3 regions of the Kitasatospora sp. NPDC093102 genome follow, and region 3 is predicted to be linked to each of the others. Evidence: riboswitches for the same ligand, from Rfam matches in the RefSeq annotation. Region 3 holds a riboswitch; each other region holds the start of a gene.
The links. Region 3 has a riboswitch for cobalamin ahead of AB0O11_RS06710 (ribonucleoside-diphosphate reductase subunit alpha). Riboswitches for the same ligand answer to the same signal wherever they lie in the genome.

Region 1: linked by a shared signal. The riboswitch ahead of AB0O11_RS34035 (peptidase) and the one ahead of AB0O11_RS06710 (ribonucleoside-diphosphate reductase subunit alpha) in region 3 are both predicted to bind cobalamin.
Region 2: linked by a shared signal. The riboswitch ahead of AB0O11_RS34055 (prenyltransferase/squalene oxidase repeat-containing protein) and the one ahead of AB0O11_RS06710 (ribonucleoside-diphosphate reductase subunit alpha) in region 3 are both predicted to bind cobalamin.

The regions. Positions count from the first base shown of each region.
Region 1 covers NZ_JBFBFA010000048.1:15,727-23,660, reverse strand. The annotation lists gene AB0O11_RS34045 (hypothetical protein) at 1-28, shown strand, start outside; gene AB0O11_RS34040 (flagellar hook-length control protein FliK) at 94-573, opposite strand; gene AB0O11_RS34035 (peptidase) at 603-1,679, opposite strand; cobalamin riboswitch at 1,778-1,899, opposite strand; gene cobF (precorrin-6A synthase (deacetylating)) at 2,037-2,795, shown strand; gene AB0O11_RS34025 (enoyl-CoA hydratase) at 2,841-3,617, opposite strand; gene mmsB (3-hydroxyisobutyrate dehydrogenase) at 3,614-4,327, opposite strand; partial or broken gene AB0O11_RS34015 (transposase family protein) at 5,396-5,713, opposite strand; gene AB0O11_RS34010 (protein-glutamine glutaminase family protein) at 5,994-7,934, shown strand, end outside.
Region 2 covers NZ_JBFBFA010000048.1:24,099-32,032, forward strand. The annotation lists gene AB0O11_RS34050 (hypothetical protein) at 1-1,398, opposite strand, end outside; cobalamin riboswitch at 1,531-1,607, opposite strand; cobalamin riboswitch at 1,685-1,829, shown strand; gene AB0O11_RS34055 (prenyltransferase/squalene oxidase repeat-containing protein) at 1,934-4,732, shown strand; gene AB0O11_RS34060 (hypothetical protein) at 4,780-5,841, shown strand; gene AB0O11_RS34065 (CbiQ family ECF transporter T component) at 5,846-7,078, shown strand; gene AB0O11_RS34070 (ATP-binding cassette domain-containing protein) at 7,075-7,934, shown strand, end outside.
Region 3 covers NZ_JBFBFA010000003.1:221,838-229,771, forward strand. The annotation lists gene AB0O11_RS06680 (DUF397 domain-containing protein) at 1-140, opposite strand, end outside; gene AB0O11_RS06685 (hypothetical protein) at 523-792, opposite strand; gene AB0O11_RS06690 (ATP-binding protein) at 789-1,220, opposite strand; gene AB0O11_RS06695 (helix-turn-helix transcriptional regulator) at 1,453-2,304, shown strand; gene AB0O11_RS06700 (DUF397 domain-containing protein) at 2,316-2,609, shown strand; gene AB0O11_RS06705 (ribonucleotide-diphosphate reductase subunit beta) at 2,672-3,667, opposite strand; gene AB0O11_RS06710 (ribonucleoside-diphosphate reductase subunit alpha) at 3,688-6,093, opposite strand; cobalamin riboswitch at 6,286-6,445, opposite strand; gene AB0O11_RS06715 (glycosyltransferase family 39 protein) at 6,492-7,934, opposite strand, start outside.

The DNA of each region.
Region 1 (7,934 bases), on a different contig from region 3:
GCGGCGCCGATTGTCCCGCGGCGCCTGAGCCCCTGCCGCCGGCGCCCTGGCTCCTCCGGAGAGGGGACCGGGGCGCCGGTCGGCCTCCGCGTTTCAGGGCGCGGTGATGCCCGGCTGCGCGCCGGCACCGAAGGACCAGCCCTCGACGTCGCCGGGTGCCGGGTCGTAGCTGCCCGCGCCCAGGCTGCTGTACGACCAGGGGCCGCCGTGCTGGGCGTGCCAGTACGACCAGTAGGCGCTGCCGGTCGGGTTGGTGCAGGTCGTCGGCAGGGCGTTGATGGTGCAGACGAAGCCCGGGTAGCGCGGGTGGAAGGCGTACGAGAATCCGGCGCCGGTCAGCGCGGCCAGGCCACTGGCCGGGTCGCCGAGCGCGCAGCCGGTCTGGATGCCGCCGCCGACGGCGGTGAAGTCGACCACGACGGTGACTCCGGTGGTGCCGGTGCAGGCGGCCGCCTGCGCCTGCGGGGCCTGGACGGCGGAGACGCCGAGCAGTCCGGCGGTGAGGGCCGCCGCGGCGGCGATCGACCCGAGCATACGGCGGGCCGGGCGGACCGCGGTGAGAGTGTCGGTCATCGGTGAAATCCTCCTGGCGTCAGGCTTGTTCAGCGCGCGACCGGGGCCGGGCAGGCCAGGGTCGGGGCGTCGGGGCGGGCCCCGGAAGCGGAGAGGGTGGGCAGCGGGGTGCCCGCGAGGCCGAGGACGGCCTGCGCGGTGGCCCGGGCGCCGCTGCCCACGTTGAAGCCGGACGCGTCGTAGGCGACGGCTCCGCGGACCGCCGGGTCGGCGGAGCAGCCCTGCTGGAACGTGACCAACCGGCTCCAGCCCTTGAGGCCGGCGACGAGGCGCCCGCCGGAGAGCAGCGCCTGGGTGGCCAGGCCGGTGGTGTTGGCGTTGGAGGCGCTCGCCCCGGCGGCCGCGAACCCGCCGTCGGTGTTCTGGTGGGCGGTGAGCCGGCCCAGGCCCGTGTTCGCCTTGGCGGCGCGACCGGTGGCGGCGAGGGCCTGGACGGCGAGTGCGGTGGCGTCGGGGTCACTGGTGCAGATGGCCTGGCTGAAGGAGACCGGGAAGCCGCCGTCCGCGCACTGGCTGTCCGCGAGGAAGTCGACAGCCGCCGCCGGAGCGTCACCGGGTGTGCGGTGCAGGGCGATCACGGCGAGGGACTGGCCGAAGGCGTTGCTGTAGTCGCCCCACTGGGAGCGGTCGGAGAAACGGCCCTCGGCGGTCTGCAGCGAGCGCAGGCGGGCCGGCAGGTCGACGCCGCCGAAGGCCGTCGGGTTCCCACCGCGGACCTCGACGGCGAGCAGCAGCTTGGCGGTCGCGCCCGCGTAGGCCTCGGTGGTGCCGTCGCCGAGGTAGCCACTGATGATCTCGGGCTTCGCCAGCCAGGCGGTGGCCTTCGCGGCGGACTCGTCGGAGCTGTGCGAGGCGGCGAAGGCCAGCACGGCGTCCACGGTCAGGCCCTGGTCGGGGTAGGCGGTCCCGTTGAAGACGGACTCGAAGTGGTCGCCGTCCACGAGTTGGCGGGCCAGCCAGCCGCTTGCGGCGGCGTCGGGACGAACCGTCGGGGACGAGGTCGCGGCGGCGGGCGCGGCGTGGGCGGCGGTGGCCGCCGGGAGCGCGGTGGCGAGTGCGAGGGCGGGTATCGCGAGCAGACCGAGAGTGCGGCGGAGCGCGGGCATGGGTGCCTTTCCGGGCCTGGACGCAGGGGCCCGGAGGACGTCGGCGACACGCCGGGCAGCCCTCGGAGCTCCGGCCCGCAGACCACGACGGGAGGAGGGGACGACACACCTCCGCCGACGGGTAATCGGGCTCGCCGCCGACGTGGAGCCGGAGGCCTACCGTTGCGGGTCAGCGCCGGATTCGGACCGGACTTCCCCCATCGGCGGAGTCACTACTTGACGGCCCATCATGGCGAAACGGAAAAGATCCGGTCAAGGGTTCGTGCGTCACATCACGGTGGTCCATACCCGGCTTCGCGACGCACTCCTCCTGGCTGCCGGCGTGATCAGGGTGTCTCGGACGGCAGAATGCCTCCTATGCGGCACATCTTCGTCATCGGCATCGGCGCGGGCGACCCCGACCACCTCACCCTGCAGGCGGTCAAGGCACTCGCCCGCACGGATGTCTTCTTCATCCTCGACAAGAGCGAGGAACGGCAGGACCTGATCCGGCTGCGTCGCCGGATCCTGGCCGAGCACGGGCGGCCCGGGCACCGGCTCGTCGAAGCACCGGACGCGGAGCGGGACCGCACCACCCCGGCATACGCGACCGCCGTGGACGACTGGCGTGTCCGCCGCGCCGACCTGGTCGAGCAGTTGGCCGTCGAGCACCTCGGTGAGGGCGAGACGGGCGCGTTCCTGGCCTGGGGGGATCCGAGCCTCTACGACAGTGTGATCGCCGTGGTGGACGACGTACGAGCCCGTGGCACGGTCGCGTTCGACTACGAGGTGATCCCGGGCATCAGCAGTGTGTCCGCGCTAGCCGCCCGCCACCGCACCACGCTGACCCGGGTCGGCCGCCCGGTGCAGATCACCACCGGCCGCCGCCTGGCCGAGGGCTTTCCCGAGGACGTGGACGACGTGGTGGTGATGCTCGACGGCCGGGCCGCCTTCAGCGGGATCGACCCCGAGGGGCTGGAGATCCACTACGGCGCCTACCTCGGCACTCCCGACGAGATCCTGGTCGCCGGCCCGCTGGCCGAAGCCGCCCCGCGGATCCGCGAGCTGCGCGAGGCGGCGCGCGAGCGCAAGGGCTGGATCATGGACACCTACCTGCTGCGGCGGTCGGCTGACTGACCGGCGTGCGCCGCCCCGGGCGAGGGGCGGCACACGCGCGAACCGTCAGCGGTGGGCGAAGGACGGCGGTCGCTTCTCGGCGAAGGCCGCCATGCCCTCCTTCTGGTCGGCCGTCGCGAACGTCGCGTGGAACAGCCGCCGTTCGAACCGGACGCCCTCGGCCAGGATGGTCTCGAAGGCGCGGTTGACGCTCTCCTTCATCATGACCGCCGCCGGAGCGGACATCGCCGCGACCGTCTCGGCGGTGGTCAGCGCCTCGGACAACAGCTGGTCCGCCGGGACGATCCGGGAGACCAGTCCGGCCCGCTCGGCCTCCTCGGCGCCCATCATCCGGCCGGTCAGGCACAGTTCCATGGCCTTCGCCTTGCCGACCGCCCGGGTCAGCCGCTGCGAGCCGCCGATGCCCGGGATGACACCGAGCTTGATCTCCGGCTGCCCGAACTTCGCGGTGTCCGCCGCCGGCAGGACGTCGCACAGCATCGCCAGCTCGCAGCCCCCGCCCAGCGCGTAGCCGGCGACCGCCGCGACGACCAGCTTGCGCAGCGCGGCGAAGCGGTCCCAGGCGGCGAACCAGTCGCCGAGGTAGGCGTCGACGAAGTCGAGGGACTGCATCTCCTTGATGTCGGCGCCGGCCGCGAAGGCCTTCTCCGAGCCGGTGATCACCAGACAGCCGATCTCCGGGTCCCGGTCGAAGGCGGTCGCGGCGGCGACGACTTCGGTCATCAGGAGGGTGTTGAGCGCGTTGAGCGCCTTCGGTCGGTCGAGCGTGATGAGCCCGACCCGGCCCGTGCGCTCGACCAGGATCGTCTCGTAACCGGTCACTTGCCGTCCTTCCCGAGGGTGGTGATGATCGCGGAGAAGTCCAGGCCAGTGCTGCCGGCTGCCGCGAAGTCCGCGTACAACTGCGCGGCCTTGCGCCCGAGTTCGGCGGGCAGGCCGGCAATCTCGGCGGCCCCGGCGGCGAGGCCGAGGTCCTTGGCCATCAGGGCGGCGGCGAACCCGGCCGCGTACTCGCGGTTGGCCGGGCTGGTCGGGACCGGGCCGGGGACGGGGCAGTTGGTGGTGAGTGCCCAGCACTGGCCGGAGGCGGTGGAGGCGACGTCGTAGAGCGCCTGGTGGCTGAGCCCGAGGCTCTCCCCGAGGACGAAGGCCTCGCTGACCGCGATCATCGAGATGCCGAGGATCATGTTGTTGCAGATCTTCGCGGCCTGTCCGGCACCGGCCGCACCGCAGTGCACGACCTTGCGGCCCATCGTCTCCAGCACCGGTCGAACCGCCTCGAAGTCCGGCTCCGCGGCGCCGACCATGAAGGTGAGGCTCGCGGCGGTCGCACCGACCACTCCGCCGGAGACCGGCGCGTCCACCGAGCGGTGTCCCGCGTTCACGGCCAGGTCGTGCGCCGCCCGGGCGTCCGCGACGTCGATCGTGGAGCAGTCGACGAAGAGCGTTCCCGGACGGGCGGCCGGCAGCAGGTCCGTGTAGGCGGCCAGCACGTGCCGATTGGCCGCCCCCGTCGTGACGGCCGCGCGCATCGAGGCACCTCAGCACGCCGACCTCAACAGCCGCCTCGGCGACGCCGTCTGGTCTCTGGCCCCGTTCGTCGCCAACCCGAGCCAGGGCCTGGTCCAGATCCACTGGCTCCCGTGCCCGGCCCTGCTGCTGCCCGAGCTCAAGCAGGCGGCCTGGCATCTGATCAACTCCGACCTGCCCGCCACCTACCTGCGCGCCCGAGGCAGCGCGATGCGCACCCGCCCCGCTGCAACCACCACCGCCAGCATCGTCACCCGGTGGATCGACCTCGCCGACGTCCTGCACCACCAAGGCATCAGCACCCTCGCCGAGGCCGACACCGCCGCCCTCCACGCCTACGGCCTGCACCTGAAGACCGACGCCACCGACCGACGCACCGCACGCCGCAAGTTGCTGGCCATCTCCAGCCCGCACGCCTACGACCAGCTCACCGCACACCCCACCGGGATGGCGCTTCCTCCCTGGGACGTTGACGACCTCATCGACGACTACCTGCCCAAGACTGGCGGCACCAACGGCGAGAACACCACCGAGCCCCTGGCCGCCACCACGATCGCGCCCCTACTCGCCTGGTCCCTGCGCCTGCTCGAAGACCTCGCCGACGACATCATCACCGCCGACACCACCGCCACCCGCCTCGCGCAGGCCGCCGCCTCCAACACCTTCGACCCGACCGCGACGCACACGCTCGAACAGCTCCTGCTCCCACGGCTCACGGCAGGCGAGCCCCTGCCGTCCACCACGCTGCACGGGCAGCCTGCCCTCGCCCGGACCTACCTCGCCAGCATCACCAGCGCCACCCCCTTCCAGGTCGACCGCATCAACCGCAGGCACGGCCTCACCGCAGCCGCCGCCAACCCCGGTCCCTGCCCGTTGCCCTCGCCCGTCACCGCCACGATCGACGGACGGCCCTGGCGCACCCACATCGACGACAACGAAGCCCTCGAACTGCTGCGGCACCTGGCCACCGCCGCGTTCGTCGTCATCGCCTACCTGACCGGCATGCGCCCCGAAGAAGTCCTCGCCCTGCCCGCCGGCTGCTGCCCCGACCCGGGCCCCGACGTGGACGGCAACCCGCCGACCTGGCACCTGATCCACGCCCGGCACTTCAAGACCGCCCGCGACCAGGACGGCAACCACCCCTCCGCCGGCACTGATCGCCCGAGCACCGGGCACACCAGCCGCCGCAGCCTCGCCAAGACGACGACCCGCCGGCCGTCCACCGGCACGTCCGCCACCGTCCGATGGTGGAAGCCGTGCACCCGCCCTGTCGGCGTACCACACACGGGACACGGCACCGGATCCTCCCGGGTCCGCGCGGTCACCCGGATCACGCCACACTCGCCCGTCACGTCCTCGACCACCAGCGCCGACAACCCTGAAAACACCACACTCACAAGCTCATTGACATCTCGCACACCATGCCAACGATGCCCGTCACTGCTGGTTGCCACCGACTACGGAACAGAGCCGGAATCCTGATAGTCCCTCTGCGCCGTCGCGGAGAAGTCATTCGCCCTCGGCCGTTCGCTCGCCGGGCAGCGGGGCGGGTCGAACCACCGGGAGTCGGTGAGCCGTTGACCGGCAAGAGGTTGTCTCGACCGAGGCCGGGGCGCACTGCCCTGCGGTACGCGTCCTCGGCTTCCGTGCCCGATGTAAGGAATGGTCATGCCCGTCTCGCCCGGCTCCTGGCTGTCCGGCCTTCTCCGGTTCGGTTCTTCGGGGAAGGCCCTGCCGTCGTGGTGGGCTGCGTTGATGGGGGGCATGTCGGGGTCGTCGTATCCGTTGGTGGATGCGGAGGCGCTGGTGGCGGGGGCTGGGGCGCTGCGGCGTGCGGCCGGTCGTCTGGACGAGCGGGCGGTGGCGTTCCAGCGGTTCGCGCTCGGGTTGTCGGCCGTCATGCCGGGGGCGGGCTCGATGATGGCCTCGACGCTGGTGAGCGTGGGGCAGCCGAGCCGGGACGGTGCGGACGGTCTGCGGGAGTGCGCGGACGGTCTGCGGGAGCAGGCCGCGCAGGTCGACTACGCGCAGAAGTCGGCGGAGGTCACCGCTCTGGTGACGCTGTGGATGGTGGCGCAGCTGGTGTGGGTGGTGGCGACGACGGGTGGGGTGTCGGCGGCGTTGATCCCGGAGGTGTTGGCGGGCGGGCGGCGGTCGGTGGAGGAGATCGTCGCGGAGTTGCTGTCGGCGATGCGGTCGGGGGCGGTGTTCGGGTCGGTGCAGGATCTGGCGATCCAGTTGTCGCAGCAGCGCGAGTACCGGGACGGGCTGGATGTGACGTCGTTGCTGATCGCCGGGGTCGGTGGCATGGCCGGTGGTCTGGGGGACGTGGCGGGGCGGGGTCTGGTGTCGGGGGTGGCGGGGCCGGAGCTGTTGCGCAGGCTGGTGGGTGGGGCGCTGGGCGGGGTGATCGGCGCGGATGCGGGTGTGGTGGTCTCCACCGCCTGGCAGGGTGGGCCGTGGGATGCGTCGGTGTTCGCCGAGGCGACTGCGGCGGGTGCGGGTACCGGGATGTTCGGCGGGGCGCTGCACCATGCCGTCGTGCGTAGACGCACCGCCTTCCAGCAGGCACTCCACGGCACGGCCGTGACCGAGCGGCCCGCGCAGTCGCCGACCGGCGAACCGGGTGTCGCCGAACGTACGGCGCCGAAGCGGCCGGCCGCGGTCACGAGCGGCGGGACCGGCGAAATGCCCGCTTCCGACCCGGCCACCGGGCCCGCCCTGTCCTACGAGCGCAGCGACTGGCGCAGCAGGGAGCGGAACTGGGTCCAGGCCGTGGCCAGGGCCCAGGGCCACCCGCTGGTGCGGGAGGTCCAGGCGCTGGCGCCCGAACGGTTGCGGGCCTGGCAGGACGCCCTGCCCGCAACTCACAGGCAGCAGCTGGACCTCCTGGTGAAGCCCCTCATGGCACCGGCCGACAGCCCCGCACCGGCCGCACTGTTCCCCGAACCCGCCGAACTCGTCGAGCTGCGCGCCACGTTCGCCGGTGAACTCGCCCTCCACCGGCTCACCGACCCCGGCACCACGGCCGACCACGTCCTCAAGGGAGAACGCCGCCGCCCGACCGACCGCGCCGTCATCGCCGACGGTCACGCCCGGCACGCCTTTCTCGGCGCGGCCGACCGCCAGACCGTCGCCGCCGACCGCCGCGCGGGGCGTCTCCCCGGCGGCGCTCCGAGCCACGGCTCCGAGCCCGTTCGACACGACACGTCCGGCGCCGAACGGAGCCCCTTGGAAGGGGCCTCCGGTCCCTCCTCGCTCCCTGCCACGGCCTCGTCAGGCGAGTCGTCAGTCGCCCTGCCGCACCCGCCGGCCGTACCGGCCCTGCCGATGCCGGTGGTCGATCGTCTGGCTCATCAACTGCGCCGGGAACTGACCGGCGAGGAGGTGAACGCACCCGCCCTGCTGTCGCTGCTGCACCAGGCCACCGCGGACTCCCGCCCCCTTCAGCCGGTCGCCGAACACTACGAACGGTCACACCACCAGAGCCTCGCCGAGGAGCTCTTCCAGGCCCGGGCCAAGGGCAGACTGAGCGACGAGGCCTACGCCCTGGCCCTGGACACCATGGCGTCGGCCCCCACTGTGGACCTGAGCCGCCTCGACCTCGCA
Region 2 (7,934 bases), on a different contig from region 3:
CAGCGAGACGGTGTCGCCGAGGTGGACGGTGGTGGCCCGGGTGGCGGCGGTGGCGGTGGCACCGTCCAGGCTGACCTTCCAAGTGGAGGAGCCGCCGTTGGCCGTGCCGTTGAGCGCGGTGATGGTGCCGCCGCCGGTGGACGGGGTGACGGAGGTGACGCAGCCGCTCGGGGTGGCGGTGCCCGCCGCGTCGAGGACGTCGCCGAGGGTCGTGGTGGTGCCGGTGGGGGTGAGGGTGACGGCGCAGACCTTGAGCGCGTTGGTGCCGTCGTCGACGACCAGGGAGAGGCGGGCGGCCGTGCCGGCGGTGAAGTCGGTGGTGGCGGCCCAGGTGGGCTCGCCCACGGTGGTCGGGGTGGGCGCGGTGGCGGTGAACCCGGCGCCGGCGACGGCGCGCAGGCCGTCAACGGAGGCGTAGGGCGACGGGCTGGTGTCGGTGGGCAGGTACTTGAAGCCGCCGCCGGGCTTGAACTGCTGGGCGATGAGGAAGTCGACCGGGGTCTTGCCGGTGCCGCTGGTGAAGTCGGTGCCCTGGGGGTTGATGCCGCAGGCGTTGAGGCCGGACACGGCCCAGCCGTTGGAGTCGGTGTTGACCCCGAACATGGCGTTGAAGGCGCCGGAGGCGGCGAGCTTGCCCTTGAGGAAGTTCTTGGCGGCGATGATCGCCGGGTCGGTGGCGGGCACGCCGCCTGCGCACAGGGAGGCCATGGCAGCGCCGGTCATGTCGATGTCGCTGCCCTGGGCGAGCGCCGTCGGGTCGCCCGCGGCCTTGCTGTAGTTCCAGCCGCCGTCGTTGTGCTGGTTGGCGCGCACCGCGGTGACGGAGGCGTCGATGAGCTTCTGCGGGGAGCGCTGGGTGCCGGCCTGGCTCTTGGCGCCGGCGAGGGCGAGCAGGCCGAAGACCGTGCCGTTGAAGTTGGCGGACGGGCCGTAGTAGCCGGGCTCGGCGCTCTGCCAGTAGGCGGCGAGGTCGGCAAGGAGATTGCGGCCGGGGCCGACGCGGGCGGGGTCGATGCCCGCGGCGTAGGCGTTGAGGATGCCGCGCTCGTAGTCCGTGGCCACGGGCGAGGCGCTGGGCCAGCCGGGGGCGGCGAGCTGGTTACGGTACACCAGGCGGGCGTTCTTGGTGGTGTCCCCGCCGGGAGTGACGTCGGCGGCGGCCGTTCCAGCGGCGGCGAGCGCGCTGAAGGCCCACTCGTTGGAGAGCCCGCCGCCGGTGACGTAGCTGCCGTCGGCGGCCTGGAGAGACTTCAGGTACGTGACGCCGGTGCTCTTGGAGGTGGCTATCTGGGCCGGGGTGGCGGTCGCGTGGGCGGGGAGGGCAGAGAGCAACAGGGCACCGGCCGCCAGCGCGACGGTGGTCGCCGTGGCAGCACGGGATGGGGTGAGGAGGGGCACGGGACAGGCTCCTTGGGGTGGCGGGCGCCGACCCTGCCCCGGAATTCCTGCGTCCACTCGGAACGCGCGACTGCCGGAGCGGTCGCCGCCCGGATCGCGTGGGCCGGCTTTCGCCGTGGTGCACGGTCGGGCGGGCATTCGGGCTCGGGACGGCGCGATCGCCACCCCACACCGCTGCGCGTCAGCCCCGGATTCGCACCGGGTTCCCCCACTCGGCCACAGCGGACGCTACCGCAGGTTCCGTCGTCCGACGAGGTGATGTGATCGACCTGACGACCCGTTGACTCCTCATCGGCCGCTGTGGTCTGATGAACCGATTTTTTGCCCTCGGCATTCAGGGGAAGCCGGTCCAACTCCGGCGCTGACCCGCAACCGTGGACCCACCTGAGGGTGGGTGAGCCGGAATGCCTGGACCGGGGGTCTGTTCACAGAGCACTTGCGTCGTCGCGGACTACGACGCAGTCTTGGCGGCCCCCTCCCCGGGGTGCCGTGGGCTGCGCCGTTGCCTCCCGTGTCGACCGACCAGGGAGTCGTCGTGAGGGTCAGCAGCAATCGCACACGTCACAGAAACCGGGACCTCGCCTCCCTGGTGATCGCCGGCACCGTCGCGGTCGCCGCCTGCGGCACGGTCCTGCTCGGACACCCCGGAACCGCGGCAGCCGACCCGATCGAGCAGTGCACGGCAACGACGGGTGCGATCGTCGCCGTCGACTTCACGCACTGGGGCGGCGGTGTCGCCCGGGGCTGCGACGCCCACCCCACGACGGGCATGAACCTGCTGCACAATGCCGGCTTCACCACGACCGGAACCGAACACGACGGACCCGCCTTCATCTGCCGGCTCGGGACAGGGACCTTCAACGGCGGCGTCCAGTACCCGACACCGGCCGAGGAGCCGTGCGTCAACACACCGCAGGCCACCGCGTACTGGTCGTACTGGATTGCCGAGCCCGGCCAACAGACCTGGTCCTACAGCCGGTTCGGGGCCGGCACGCAGAAGCCCAAGCCCGGCGAGGTGGAGGCCTGGGTCTACGGCGGCACGGACATCGGCGGCACCAGCGGGGCGCCGAGCTTCACTCCGGACTCCGTCCGCGCCAAAAACAGCGGCGCCTCACCGTCCGCGTCGCCCTCGGTGACCGCGAGTCCGACCGGATCCCCGTCCGCCACGGGTGATCCGGCGGCCGCCGCGGCCTGGCTGGCGCGTCAGCTCGTCGGCGGCGATCACATGGAGAACTGGGCCGCCCCCGGGCCGGACTACCCCCGGACCGCCCTCACCGCCATCGTGCTCGCCGCCGCCGGGACGCAGGACCCGGCGCTGCGAAAGGTCATCGGCTTCCTCGCGGATCACACCGACGCGTTCCTGTACCCCGACGGTCCGACCGGCACGCCCGACACGAGGGCTGCCGCCCTGCTGGCCCTCGTCGCCGAGAGCACAGGTCGCGACCCCCGTGCCTTCGGCGGCCGGGACCTGGTTGCCGTGCTCACCGAGCACGTGTGCACCGCAGCGGGGGAGAACGGCAAGTGCACCGCCGCCGGGGACTTCCTCGGTGCGGCCTCGCCCTGGGTCCAGTCCCTCGGCGTCATCGCCCTCCAGCGCGCCGGCGTCGCACCGCCCGTCCCGGCGCTTGCCCGCTTCACGGCGCTCCAGTGCGCCGACGGCGGCATGGCCGGATCGATGATCGTCGCCGGTGACCACTGCGAATCCGACCCGCTCACCACCGGCCTCGCGGTCCTCGCCCTGCGCACGGCCCCCGGGTACGAAGCAGCCGCCAAGAAGGCCGCCGACCAGCTCGCGGCGAGCCAGCAGCCCGACGGCTCCCTCTTGCCGTACGTCGGCGCCCCCGGCGACACCACCAGCACCGCAAGCGCCGCCCAGGCGTTCAAGGCAACCGGCCAGGGCTCTCGCCGGGCCGCCGCCACCGCCTGGCTCGCCGCCCGCCAGGGCAAGGACGGAGGCTTCGGCCCCGACGAGTCGACCACTGACCCGGACACCGCCGCCACCGAGCAGGCCATCCTGGCCCTGACCGGCACCGATCTCACCAGCGTCCGGCACGATCCGGCCGGCGCCACGACCACGCCGGCCCCGCCCGAGGGGAGGAAGCCCGACGCGGCCAAGGGGAGCGCCTACCTCACCGACCCGTCCCGTCTGATCAACGGTCACTACTACGAGGGGTTCCCGGCCTTCGCCGACTTCGGCCTGACCATCGACGGGGCCTACGCCCTCGCCGCGACCGGAACCGACGACGCCGCGCTGCGCAGGATCGTCGACTTCCTGGACCAGCAGGGCAAGGACGCGAGCGAGCGCACCGTCAACGACTGGACCGCGATCGGCACCGAGTACGCCGGCGGCGGGTCCATCGGCAAGGAGGCGCTGCTCGCCGAGGTCGTCGGCCGCAACCCGCGGGCCTTCGGCGGCCACGACCTGATCGCCGCCCTCGCCGCGATGGTGTGCACCAAGGCCGACGCGAGCACCGGCTGCGACGCCCCGGGCAACTACACCTACGCCACCTCGGTCTTCTCCCAGGCGCTCGCCCTCATGGCCCAGCTTCGGGCCGGGGACGCGACCAACGCCGCCCCCGCGATCGCCTACCTGAAGAGCCTCCAGCACCCGGACGGCTCCTGGCCGAGCCTGATCCCCGCCACCGGCGACTCTGATGTGGACAGCACGGCCATGGCCGTCATGGCCCTCGCCCTCGTCCCCGGGGACGAGGCCGCCCAGGCGGTCGACAAGGGGCTCGGCTGGCTCGCCTCGCGGCAGCTGCCCGACGGCGGCTTCCCCGGTGCGGCCGGCGACTCCACCAACTCGGCCGCGCTGGCCGTCCAGGGCATGACGCTGCGCAAGGCCACCCCCTACGGTGGACAGATCGCCAAGGCGCTCGACTTCCTCGCGGGCCAGCAGAACGGTGATGGCGGGTTCAACGTCGCCTCCGGCGGGCAGCAGGGTTCGGACGTCCGGGCCTCGACGCAGGTGCTGGGCGGTGCCACCGGGATCTCCTTCGGCACGCTCTCCCGCAACCTTGGCGGAACGCCGACGCCCACCGGGACGCCGACCACCACCCCGACCGGCACGCCTACCCCGACGGGTACTCCCACCGGCACCCCGACGGGCTCGCCCACCACGACCGCGCCGATCCCGGTCACCGACACCCCCTCGTCCGGCGGTGGCGCTGCGTCCGGCGGCGTGCCGGGGCAGACCGGTTCAGGCAACCTGGCCAGCACCGGAAGCCAGACACTGGCGCTGACGGCGGGCGCCGGTGCGCTGACCGCGCTCGGTGCCGCGGCCGTCCTCGTCGCCCGTCGCCGCATCGCGGCTGCCCCGGGGCGGCACCGGTGAGCCGGGGACTCGGTGAACGGCTCGCCCGGCTGTCCGGGGCGGCGGCGCTGACCTCCGCGCTCGCGTTCGGCGGCGTCGCCGTGGGCGCGGCCCCGGCCGCTGCGGCGCCGTTGCCGATGGACCAGTGCACGACCACCTCCGGGGTCGTACTCGCCGTGGACTTCAGCAAGTGGGGCGGACCGCTGCTGCGCTCTTGTGGCACCACGCCCACCACCGGGTACACCCTGCTGAACCAGGGGGGCTGGAAGACCACCGGCACCGGCCACGACGGTCCGGCCTTCATCTGCCGGATCGGCTACAGCGGTTTCCAGGGCGGCAAGCAGTTCCCGACCCCGGACCAGGAGAAGTGCGTCCTGACGCCCCCGGCCACCGCGTACTGGTCGTACTGGCACGCCGATCCGGGCCAGAACGAGTGGTCCTACAGCCAGCTCGGTGCGATGCTCTACCAGCCGAAGCCCGGCAGCGTCGACCTGTGGATCTTCGGCGGCACCAACATCGAGGGCACCGAGGGGCGTCCGACGTTCTCGCCGGACAGCGTTCGGGCGCACAATTCCAGCCCCGGTGGGCAGCCGGCCGACCCGGGCCAGGGCACCGCGGGCGGCTCCGGTGGTTCGGGCGGCTCCACGGGGGCGACCGGTACGAGCGGTGATGGTGGCTCCGGCACCGGTTCCGGCGGCAGCACCGGCGGCTCCGGCACTACCGGTGGCACCGGGCGTGCCCCGGCTCCCGCCAAACCCCCGGCCGGCGGAGCCCGTCCGCCCGTGCCCGTCACGCCCCCGGGGAACGGCACGGCCGGTACCCCCGAGGACGGCGTCACCCCGCCGGGCGACCCCGAGCCGACGCCGGTGCCCGCCACACCGATTCCGGTCGAGCCGCCCACCGCGGCACCGACGGACACCGCGAGCGACCAGCCGACTGAGCAGCCCGCCGTGGCCGCGCCGACGGCCACCCCCGCCGTGCCCGGCGGGGTGGTGGACGCCAACCCGGTGGCCGATGCCCCGCACGACTCAGGTTCGATGCTCCCCGCGGTGGTGGGTTCCGTCCTCGTCGTGGTCCTGGGCGTGGCGACCGTGATCACGGCGCGCCGCCGCCGGCGACAGGCCGAGTGATCCGGTGACCGCGCTCGACAAACACGCCGCCGCCCTGCCCGTCAGCCCGCCCACCGCCCCCGGGCGGGGAGCGGGTGGTCGGCGCAGCGCACGCAACCTGCATCCGCTGGCCTGGTGGGCGTGGGCGCTCGCCCTGGCGACGGCGGCCAGCCGCACGACCAACCCGCTGTTGCTCCTGCTCGTCCTCGCCGTGCTCGGCTATGTGGTGACGGCCCGCCGCACCGAGGCCCCGTGGGCCCGCGGCTTCACCTACTACCTCTGGCTGGCGCTGACGGTGGTGGCGATCCGGGTGGTGTTCCGGTGCGTCTTCGCGACCGGCATCACCCCGAACGACCACCTGCTTTTCTCCCTGCCGCACATCCCCACCCCCGACTGGTACGCGGGCATCGAGATCGGTGGCCCGGTCTCACTGGAGGCCACGCTCTCCGCGGCCTTCGACGGGCTGCGGCTGGCCTGCCTGATCTGCTGCATCGGCGCCGCCAACACCCTCGCGAACCCCAAGCGGGCGCTGCGGGTCCTGCCCGGCGCCCTGTACGAGCTGGGCGTCGCCGTGACGGTGTCGCTCAGTGTCGCGCCCCAGCTGGTGCAGAGCGTCCAACGCGTCGCCCGGGCACGGCGGTTGCGCGCCGGGCGGCGCAAGGGCGTACGCGCGCTGCGCAGCATCGTGGTGCCGGTCCTGGAGGACGCGCTGGAGCGTTCGCTCAGCCTTGCGGCCGCCATGGACTCGCGCGGCTACGGCCGCTCCGGCACCGCCTCGCGCCGCTCCCGTCGGCTCACCGGCGCGCTGATGCTGCTCGGCATGTGCGGCCTGTGTGCCGGGGTGTACGGGCTGCTGGACGGTACGGCGCCCGCCGTGCTCGGGCTGCCGGCCTTCCTCGCGGGTGCCGTGCTCTGCGTGACGGGCCTACTGCTCGGCGGGCGGCGGGTGCGGCGCACCACCTACCGGCCGGACCGCTGGCGGGCCGCCGAGTGGGGCGTGGCCGGGTGCGGTGTGACCGCCGCCGTGCTGCTGTTCGCCACCGTCGGCTACGACGCCACCGACCTCAACCCTTCCCTCTACCCGCTGGCCTGGCCGACACTGCCGCTCGTCCCGGTGCTCGCCCTGCTGCTGGCGGGCGCAGCCGGAATCGTCTCGCCACCGCCCGGCCGTACGCCCGTGCCCGCCGGCGCCCCCCTCAGGCGCCGCGGCACCCGCAGCATCAGCACCGACCGCACGACCTCCGAGGTGAGCACGTGATCCGATTCGACCGGGTGAGCGTGGTGTACGACGGCGAGACCACGCCCGTCCTGCGCGACATCGACCTGCACATCCCGGAGGGCGAGCTCTGCCTCGTGGTCGGCCGCACCGGCGTCGGCAAGTCCACCCTGCTCGGCGCGGTGAACGGCCTGGTGCCGCACTTCACCGGCGGCACCCTGCGCGGCCGCGTCACCGTGGATGGCCGGGACACCGCCCACCACCCCCCGCGCGAGCTCGCCGATGTGGTCGGCGTGGTCGGGCAGGACCCCCTGGCCGGCTTCACCACCGACACCGTGGAGGAGGAACTGGCCTACGTCATGGAGCAGTTGGCGATCCCACCGGACGTGATGCGCAAGCGCGTCGAGGAGACCCTCGACCTGCTGGGCCTGGCCGACCTGCGTCACCGGGCCCTGCACGAGCTCTCCGGCGGCCAGCAGCAGCGCGTCGCCATCGGCTCCGTGCTCACCGCGCACCCGCGCGTCCTGGTCCTGGACGAACCGACCTCCGCGCTCGACCCGACCGCTGCCGAGGAGGTGCTGGCCGCGATCACCCGGCTGGTCCACGACCTCGGCGTCACCGTCCTGCTCGCCGAGCACCGGCTGGAGCGGGTCGTCCAGTACGCAGACCGGGTCGCCTACCTGCCCGGCGACGGGACGGTCGTGCACGGGCCGCCCGCAGAGGTCTTCCGGGACACCACGATCGCGCCGCCCGTCGTCGACCTCGGTCGCCTGGCCGGCTGGCGGCCTTTGCCGTTGTCCGTCCGGGACGCCCGCCGCGCCGCCGCACCGCTGCGGGAGCGGCTCACCGACGTGCCGGTTCCCCCGCCGCGCCGGGCAGCGGTGGCGGGGGAACCGGT
Region 3 (7,934 bases):
CCGAGGGCGAAGACGCCGTGCTGCACCAGGCCGAGGGTCACGCACGACTCGCCGTCGTCGCCCCCGCCCTGGTTGCCGCCGCACGCGCGGTTGAACTCGACTCGGGAGAGGTCGAGTTCGTACAGGTTGTGATCGGTCATCGTCTGCACCTTTCGGTATCGCTTCGGGGCGGCATGGAACGGCCCCGCCCCGCCCAGGACCTGGGCGGAAGAATGAGGGGAAGAGGTCGGCCCGGCAGCGCCAGAGGCCGATGCGGTGGTGAGCCGGCCGGCAGGCAAAGGTCCAACGCCCAGGTGGTCCCACCGAACCCGTGCACGGGAAGTCGGGCCGGCCGACTTCCTGTGTCGTGAGGCCCAAACGGATCTGGCGGCTGATGGGTCTTGTGCGACTTGTGCGGCGGCGTGACGGCTCTGCGCGCCACGGCCTTGGCCTCCTTGCCGGAAGCCGGCCGAAGCTCCCGCAGCGCTGCCCCGATTCCGGTAGTCCCTGCCCGGCGTGAACGCCGGTCGGGGGAGCGGGAGTTCAGGGCTGGCTGGTGATGGTGATCAGGTGGGAGGTCCAGTCGGTCATCTCGCCGACGTAGAGGGTGGTGCTCCAGGTGTTGTTACGGCTGAGGCAGCGGGCGACGCCCTCGCCGCCGCCGGGGCCGATGCAGATCCGGATGAAGTCCCGGTGGGCCTCGCGGATGGGGAGTTCGCGCACGCGCTCCCAGAGGACGGGGAGGGCGTGGTCGACGCTGGGGAAGTCGGTGGGGCGCATGATGCCGACGATCCCGGCCCGGACGGCGCTCACGCGGCGCCCGCCTCGGGGGAGATGTGGCACCAGACGAACTTCCCGATCCCGCCCTCGCGCGGGCAGCAGCCCCACTGGGTGGCCAACTCCTGCACGAGGAACAGGCCTCGGCCGGTCTCGGAGGAGGTGGAGATGGGGCGGGGCGTGGGCTTCTCACCGTCGGCGTCGTGCACCTCGATGCGGAGGGTGCCGTCCGGGGAGAGCTGGAAGTGGACGAGGATGTGCCGGTCGCGCGGGGCGCGGCAGTGCTGGATGGCGTTGGTGACCAGCTCGCTGACCAGCAACTCGCCGGTCGGGAGGAGGAGTTCGCCCGCGGGGTGGGGGAGGAGGAAGTCGTGGAGCTTCCGGCGGGCGGTTCGGGCGGACTTTCGGTGCCGGGTGAGTCGGCAGGTCTGCTCGACGGGGGAAGGGAAGACGGCTTCAGACATGGCGGGGCCACCTCCGGTGGTGCGGGGTGAAGACGGCTGAAGAAGGCATGGGGATGCCAGGCGACCAGCTCGCATGATCACGATGTGTCGACTGGCTGGATACGTTGAGTAGCATGCTCCTGGTGGCTTCTAAAGTGCAAGTCCCCACTTTGGAAGTGATCAAAGATTGTTGTCGGTGCCGGGGGAGGGCAGACTGGCAGCTCACGGAAGTGGGGAGGTCGCGGCGGTGCCCGTGAACAAGAACCCGACGGTTCGGCAGCGAAGGCTGGCCCGAACGCTCAAAGAACTGCGAACAGGCGCTGATCTGACGATTGCCCAGTCGGCTCGACAACTTGCCTGCGCCGAGAGCAAGATCAGCCGTATCGAGGCAGCTCAGTCGGGCATTCGGTTGGTGGATCTCCGGCTGCTGCTCGACTTGTACGGGGTGGCGGATCCAACGGTTCGGGGTCGGTTGGAGGCCTTGGCGCGCGAAGGCCGCCTGCGCGGCTGGTGGGATCGATACTCGGACACGCTGTCGCCGCTCTACGCCGACTTCATCGCACTGGAATCCGATGCGTCAGACATGTACAGCATCCAGACGTTCCTGGTGCCGGGCCTGCTACAGACGGAGGACTACACGCGTGCGGTGGTCCGTGCGCAGATAGAGGATGCGACTTCGGAGCAGGTCGAGCGACTGACGAAGGTCCGTCAGGAACGGCGCGCTGTGCTGGCGCGGGAGGCACCGCTTCGGATGTGGGTCGTCTTGTCGGAATCCGTACTGAAGCACCGGATCGGCGGCTGCTCGGTCATGCGGGAGCAACTCGACTTCCTGGTGGTGAGTGCCGAACAGCCGAACATCAACATCCGGATCCTGCCGGAGGAGTCGGACGTTCATGCTGCGTTGTTCGGGCCTGTCGCCATCCTGAGCTTCCCCGAGGCGACAGAAACGGACGTTGTGTACGTCGACAGTCTGCTCAGCACGCTCTACATCGAGGAGCCGGAGGAAGTGTTCAAGTACACCAACCTGTTCCGCCGTGCACTGGCGGAGTCGCTGCCGCGTACCGAATCGATCGCACTCATCGAGCGTGCAAAGGACAAGATCTAGAAATGGTGAGTATGTTCCTGCCGTCCGCTTCTGCTGTCGGACTTGAGTGGCGTAAGTCGTCCTACTCGGGCGCGCAGAGCGACTGCATCGAGGTAGCCGACGTCGTGGCCGTCCCCGAACGTGAGTGGCGCAAGAGCAGCTATAGCGCCCAGGCGAACGAGTGCGTGGAGACCCGGCTGTTGATGGTGGGCGGGATGGCTGTTCGGGACTCGAAGGAGCCGGGTGGGCCGGCGCTGCTCTTCCCGGCGTATGCCTGGTCCTCGTTCCTCGTCGGGGTCAAGTCCGGGGAGTTTCCGACCGACTGAAACAACAGTGGTGCCCCGCACGGGCTGTGGCCGTGCGGGGCACCACTGTGTCCGTACTTCTTTTAGAAGTCGTCGTCGAAGGCGACCGAGCCCTCGACGGCCACCTGGTACGCCGACACGCGACGCTCGAAGAAGTTGGTCAGCTCCTGGACGTTCTGGAGCTCCATGAAGCCGAACGGGTTGGCCGAGCCGTACCGGATCGGCAGGCCGAGCCGCGCGAGGCGCTGGTCGGCCACAGCCTGGAGGTACTCGCGCATCGAGGCGGTGTTCATGCCGGGCAGGCCGTCACCGCACAGGTCCTGTGCGAACTGGAGCTCGGCCTCGACGGCCTCCTCCAGCATCTCCGTGACCTGCTTGGCCATCTCGTCGTCGAAGAGGTCGGGCTCCTCCTCGCGCACGGTGTCGACGACCGACATCGCGAAGTCCATGTGCATGGACTCGTCGCGGAACACCCAGTTGGTGCCGGTGGCCAGGCCGTGCAGCAGACCGCGCGACCGGAACCAGTACACGTACGCGAACGCGCCGTAGAAGAACAGGCCTTCGACACACGCCGCGAAGCAGATCAGGTTCAGGAGGAAAGCGCGGCGGTCCTCCTTCGTCTGCAGCGAGTCGATGTGGTCGACCGCGTTCATGTACTTGAAGCAGAACTGGGCCTTCTGGCGGATGGAGGGGATGTTCTCCACCGCGGCGAAGGCCGCGTTGCGGTCCTCCGGGTCGGGCAGGTAGGTGTCCAGCAGCGTCAGGTAGAACTGGACGTGCACGGCCTCCTCGAACAGCTGCCGACTCAGGTACAGCCGCGCCTCAGGGGAGTTGATGTGCTTGTAGAGGCTCAGCACCACGTTGTTGGAGACGATCGAGTCGCCCGTGGCGAAGAACGCGACCAGCCGGCCGATCAGGTGGCGCTCGCCCTCACTGAGCTTCGCCAGGTCGGCGACGTCGGAGTGCAGGTCCACCTCCTCGACGGTCCAGGTGTTCTTGATCGCGTCGCGGTACCGGTCGTAGAACGACGGGTAGCGCATCGGGCGCAGGGTCAGCTCGAAGCCGGGGTCGAGCAGCATCTTGCGGTCTTCAGGGGTGCTCACTGGCAGGCCTCGCAGGACTCGGGGTTCTCCAGGGAGCAGGCGATGGCGGCTTCCTGCTCCGGGGTGAGGGAGGGGGTGTTCACGGGCACCGGCGCGGCGGCACGGGCGGCACCCGGCGCGGCCTGGGCGATGCGGGTGGCCGGGCGCGAACGCAGGTAGTAGGTGGTCTTCAGACCGACCTTCCACGCGTAGGCGTACATCGAGCTGAGCTTGCCGATGGTCGGCGCCGCCATGAACAGGTTCAGGGACTGGCTCTGGTCCAGGTACGGCATGCGGGCGGCGGCCAGGTCGATCAGCGCGCGCTGCGGCAGCTCCCAGGCCGTCCGGTACAGCGAACGCACCTCGGACGGCAGCCAGTTCAGCTCCTGGACGGACCCGTTGGCGTCGCGCAGGGCGTCGCGGGTCTGCTGGTCCCAGACGCCGAGCTCCTTGAGCTCGCGCACCAGGTACGGGTTGACCTGGAGGAACTCGCCGGACAGCGTCTCGCGCTTGAACAGGTTGGACACCTGCGGCTCGATGCACTCGTACACGCCGGCGATGGACGCGATGGTCGCGGTCGGCGCGATGGCCAGCAGCAGCGAGTTGCGCAGGCCGGTCTCGGCGATCCGGGCGCGCAGCGCCGTCCAGCGGTCGGCCCACTGCGGGGCGGCGCTCGCGAAGTGGTCGATGTGCAGCTCGCCGCGGGCGGCGCGGGTCTCGCCGTACGCCTCGTGGCGGCCGAGCTGCTCGGCCAGGTCGGCGGAGCGCTCGTACGCGGTGAGCATGATGCGCTCGGCGATCAGCGTGGACAGCTGCTTCGCCTCGGCGGAGTCGAAGTCGATGCGCAGCTTGAAGAAGACGTCCTGGAGGCCCATCACGCCGAGGCCGACCGGCCGCCAGCGGGAGTTGGACGTCCCGGCCTCGGTGGTCGGGTAGAAGTTGATGTCCACCACACGGTCGAGGAAGGTCACGGCGGTGCGCACGGTGGCGTCCAGCCGCTCCCAGTCCATGGCGTTGATCAGGTCATCGGCACGGGCATCAAGAGCCACGTGGGCGCCGAGGTTGACCGAGCCCAGGTTGCAGACGGCGGTCTCGGAGTCGTCCGTGACCTCCAGGATCTCCGTGCACAGGTTGGAGGAGTGCACGGTGCGGCCCGGCAGCGCGGTCTGGTTGGCGGCGCGGTTGGAGGCGTCCTTGAAAGTCATCCAGCCGTTGCCGGTCTGCGCGAGGGTGCGCATCATACGGGCGTACAGGGTCTGCGCCGGGATGGTGCGGACGGCCTTGCCGGCCAGCTCGGCCTTGCGGTACGCCTCGTCGAAGTCGGCGCCCCACAGATCGACCAGCTCCGGCACGTCGGCCGGGGAGAACAGCGACCAGTCCTCGTTGGCGTTGACCCGGCGCATGAACTCGTCCGGGATCCAGTGCGCCAGGTTGAGGTTGTGGGTGCGGCGCGCCTCCTCGCCGGTGTTGTCGCGGAGCTCCAGGAACTCCTCGATGTCGGCGTGCCAGGTCTCCAGGTAGACGCAGGCCGCGCCCTTGCGGCGGCCGCCCTGGTTGACGGCGGCGACCGAGGAGTCGAGGGTGCGCAGGAACGGCACGATGCCGTTGGACTTGCCGTTGGTGCCGCGGATCAGGCTGCCGCGCGAGCGGATGCGCGAGTAGGACAGGCCGATGCCGCCGGCGTGCTTGGACAGCCGGGCGATCTGCGCGTAGCGGTTGTAGATCGAGTCCAGGTTGTCCAGCGGGGAGTCGAGCAGGTAGCAGCTCGACATCTGCGGGTGGCGGGTGCCGGAGTTGAAGAGCGTCGGCGAGGAGGTCAGGTACTCCAGGCGGCTCATCAGGCCGTACAGCTCGGCCACCTCGCGCACCGACTGCTCGCTGTCGCCGACCGCCAGGCCGCAGGCGACGCGGAGCAGGAAGTGCTGCGGGGTCTCGATCACCTTGCGGGTGATCGGGTGGCGCAGCAGGTAGCGGGACTGCACGGTGCGCAGGCCGAAGTACTCGAAGCGGTCGTCGCCCGCGGCGTCGACCAGCCCGTCCAGGGCGGCGGCGTGCTTGGCGACGAAGGCCGCGGTGGTGTCGCCGATCAGGCCCTCGGCGTGGCCGACGGCGATCGAGGCGGAGAAGGACACCGAGCCCTGGCTGGTCGCCTCGTCGACGATCTCCAGCGCGAGCAGGCGGGCGGCCAGCTTCGAGTACTGGGGGTCCTCGGCGATCATCGACGCGGCGGCGTCCACGGCCAGCCCGCGCAGCTCGGCGAAGTCCGAGCCGGCGTGGCGGCCGCGCAGCGCGGCGGCGGCGACATGGCCGGGGTCCACCTCGGTGAGGTCGGTGCTGCGGTCGGTGAGCAGCCGCAGCAGGGCGCCGCCGGGGTCGGAGACCGTCGGGTCGGTGAAGGCGGTACCGGAGCCCTGGGCGGGCAGGGTGGCTGAGGCGGCGATGGTCAAGGCGCTCTCTCCTGGCGGCGATCGGCGGCGGTGATCGGGGGCACCGGGCCGATCTGGGCAGGGGAGCACGGCGCGAACGCAGACGGCGTCGCGCGACGGTGACTCCCCGGCCCGCCCGCGAGGCCCGGAGGGGGTACTGCTGGTGCCGGCGCGGCCTCTGCGGGAGGGCCGTGGCGCACACTGTTCGGCAGGTCATCGGACTCGCGGGTACGGCTGCTGGAGCCGCCCGCACACCGCTGCGGGGCAGTCCCGGATTCGCACCGGGTTCCCCTGCATCGACAGCAGGAGTGAGCATACATGTAGTGCCGCCGGACTGCGGCGGCACCATATGTTGTGCCTGTCGTGTCGCGGATGTGCGTAGGCCGGGCGGCCGGTCAGTGCTTGAGATAGACCTTGTACGTACTCGAATCGCCGGTCGGCGACGTGAATTGGGCGACCAGCCGGTAGTGCCCGGCGACGGCCAGGGCCTCGCTCAGGGCCCGGTCGGTGGCCCTCGGCGCGGTGCTGTCGAGGACGACCATCGTGAACCAGCCGTCCCGGATCGCGGCCACGCTGCCGTCGTCGCCGTGATGCTCGACCCCGGCCCCGTCGCGGTACTCCGTGCCGGTGCGCGCGGAGACCCACTGCTCGGGCTTGGAGACGCTGCCGAGGTAGTACTCGGCGAGTCCGTCGACCTCGGTGAGGTAGCGGCCCTGGGGCTGCGTGTGGGCCCGCAGGACGGCCAGCAGGCGGCCGGAGTCGGGCCCGTTCTGGTAGCGCAGGGCGGACTGCTCCAGGCCGAGGGCGAGCAGGGCGACCCAGACCAGGATGCCCAGCTGGGGATGGCGGAAGTGGGCACCGACCAGCCGGGTCAGGCCGACCCCGGCGAGCGGGGCGGCGAGCAGCATGCCGTAGCCGAGGTGGCGGAACAACGCGCCGGAGGTGCCGGTCCACAGGTGGGCGGCGGGGATCAGCAGGGCCGTGACGGTCAGGGTGGCCCCGAGCAGGGCGCGCCGGCTCCGGGAGGTGGGGACGGCGTCCTTCTCCGGTGCGTCGTGCTCGTTCATCTGCTCGCGGCGCGCGTAGGCGATGGTGCCGGCCACCGCGAGGACGGTGAACAGGCCGGCCCACTGGAGCGTGCCGAGCAGGATCGAGCCGGTGGAGCCGGGGGCGTTGCCCTGCGAGGGCGACCATCCGGCGACCTTGCCCAGGGTGCCGAACGGCAGCAGCAGGACGAGGGTGCCGAGGGCCGCCAGCAGCGCGCGCACGGCGGCCGGGCCGGCCCGATGGTACGGCCGGGCGCAGGCGAAGGCGAGAGCGACCAGCGCGGGGACGGCGAAGGCCGCGGAGTAGGCCACGGCGCAGGCCAGTGCCGTGGGTGGGGCGGCGAGCAGGGCCATGGCCGGGTGGCGGCGGGCGGTGAACACCGTGGTCCAGGCCGCGACGGCGACCAGCAGGACGGCGAGGGACTCGGGCGCGGCGTAGAAGCCGACCACGACGGTGGACTGGAGGACGGCGTACACGGCTATGGCGCAGATGGCGACCCGCTCGTTGAACAGCCGCCTGGTCAGCGAGTACAGCAGCACCGTGGTCAGCAGCGCGAAGCCGAGGCTGAGCAGCCGGGTGCCCCAGATGCCGTTGGCGTCGGCGGCGGCGCCGGCCAGCGGCGGGTAGAGCCAGGGCGAGCCGTGCACCCGGTCGACCAGGTCGGTGGTGACCGGGGTGCCGTGCAGCAGGTGGGCCAGCTGCTGGCGCCCGACGACCATGGCGGCCGCCTCCTCGGGGTGCGCGGCGGCCAGCAGGCGCAGCGAGAGTGCGGCCTGGACGGTCAGGACGGC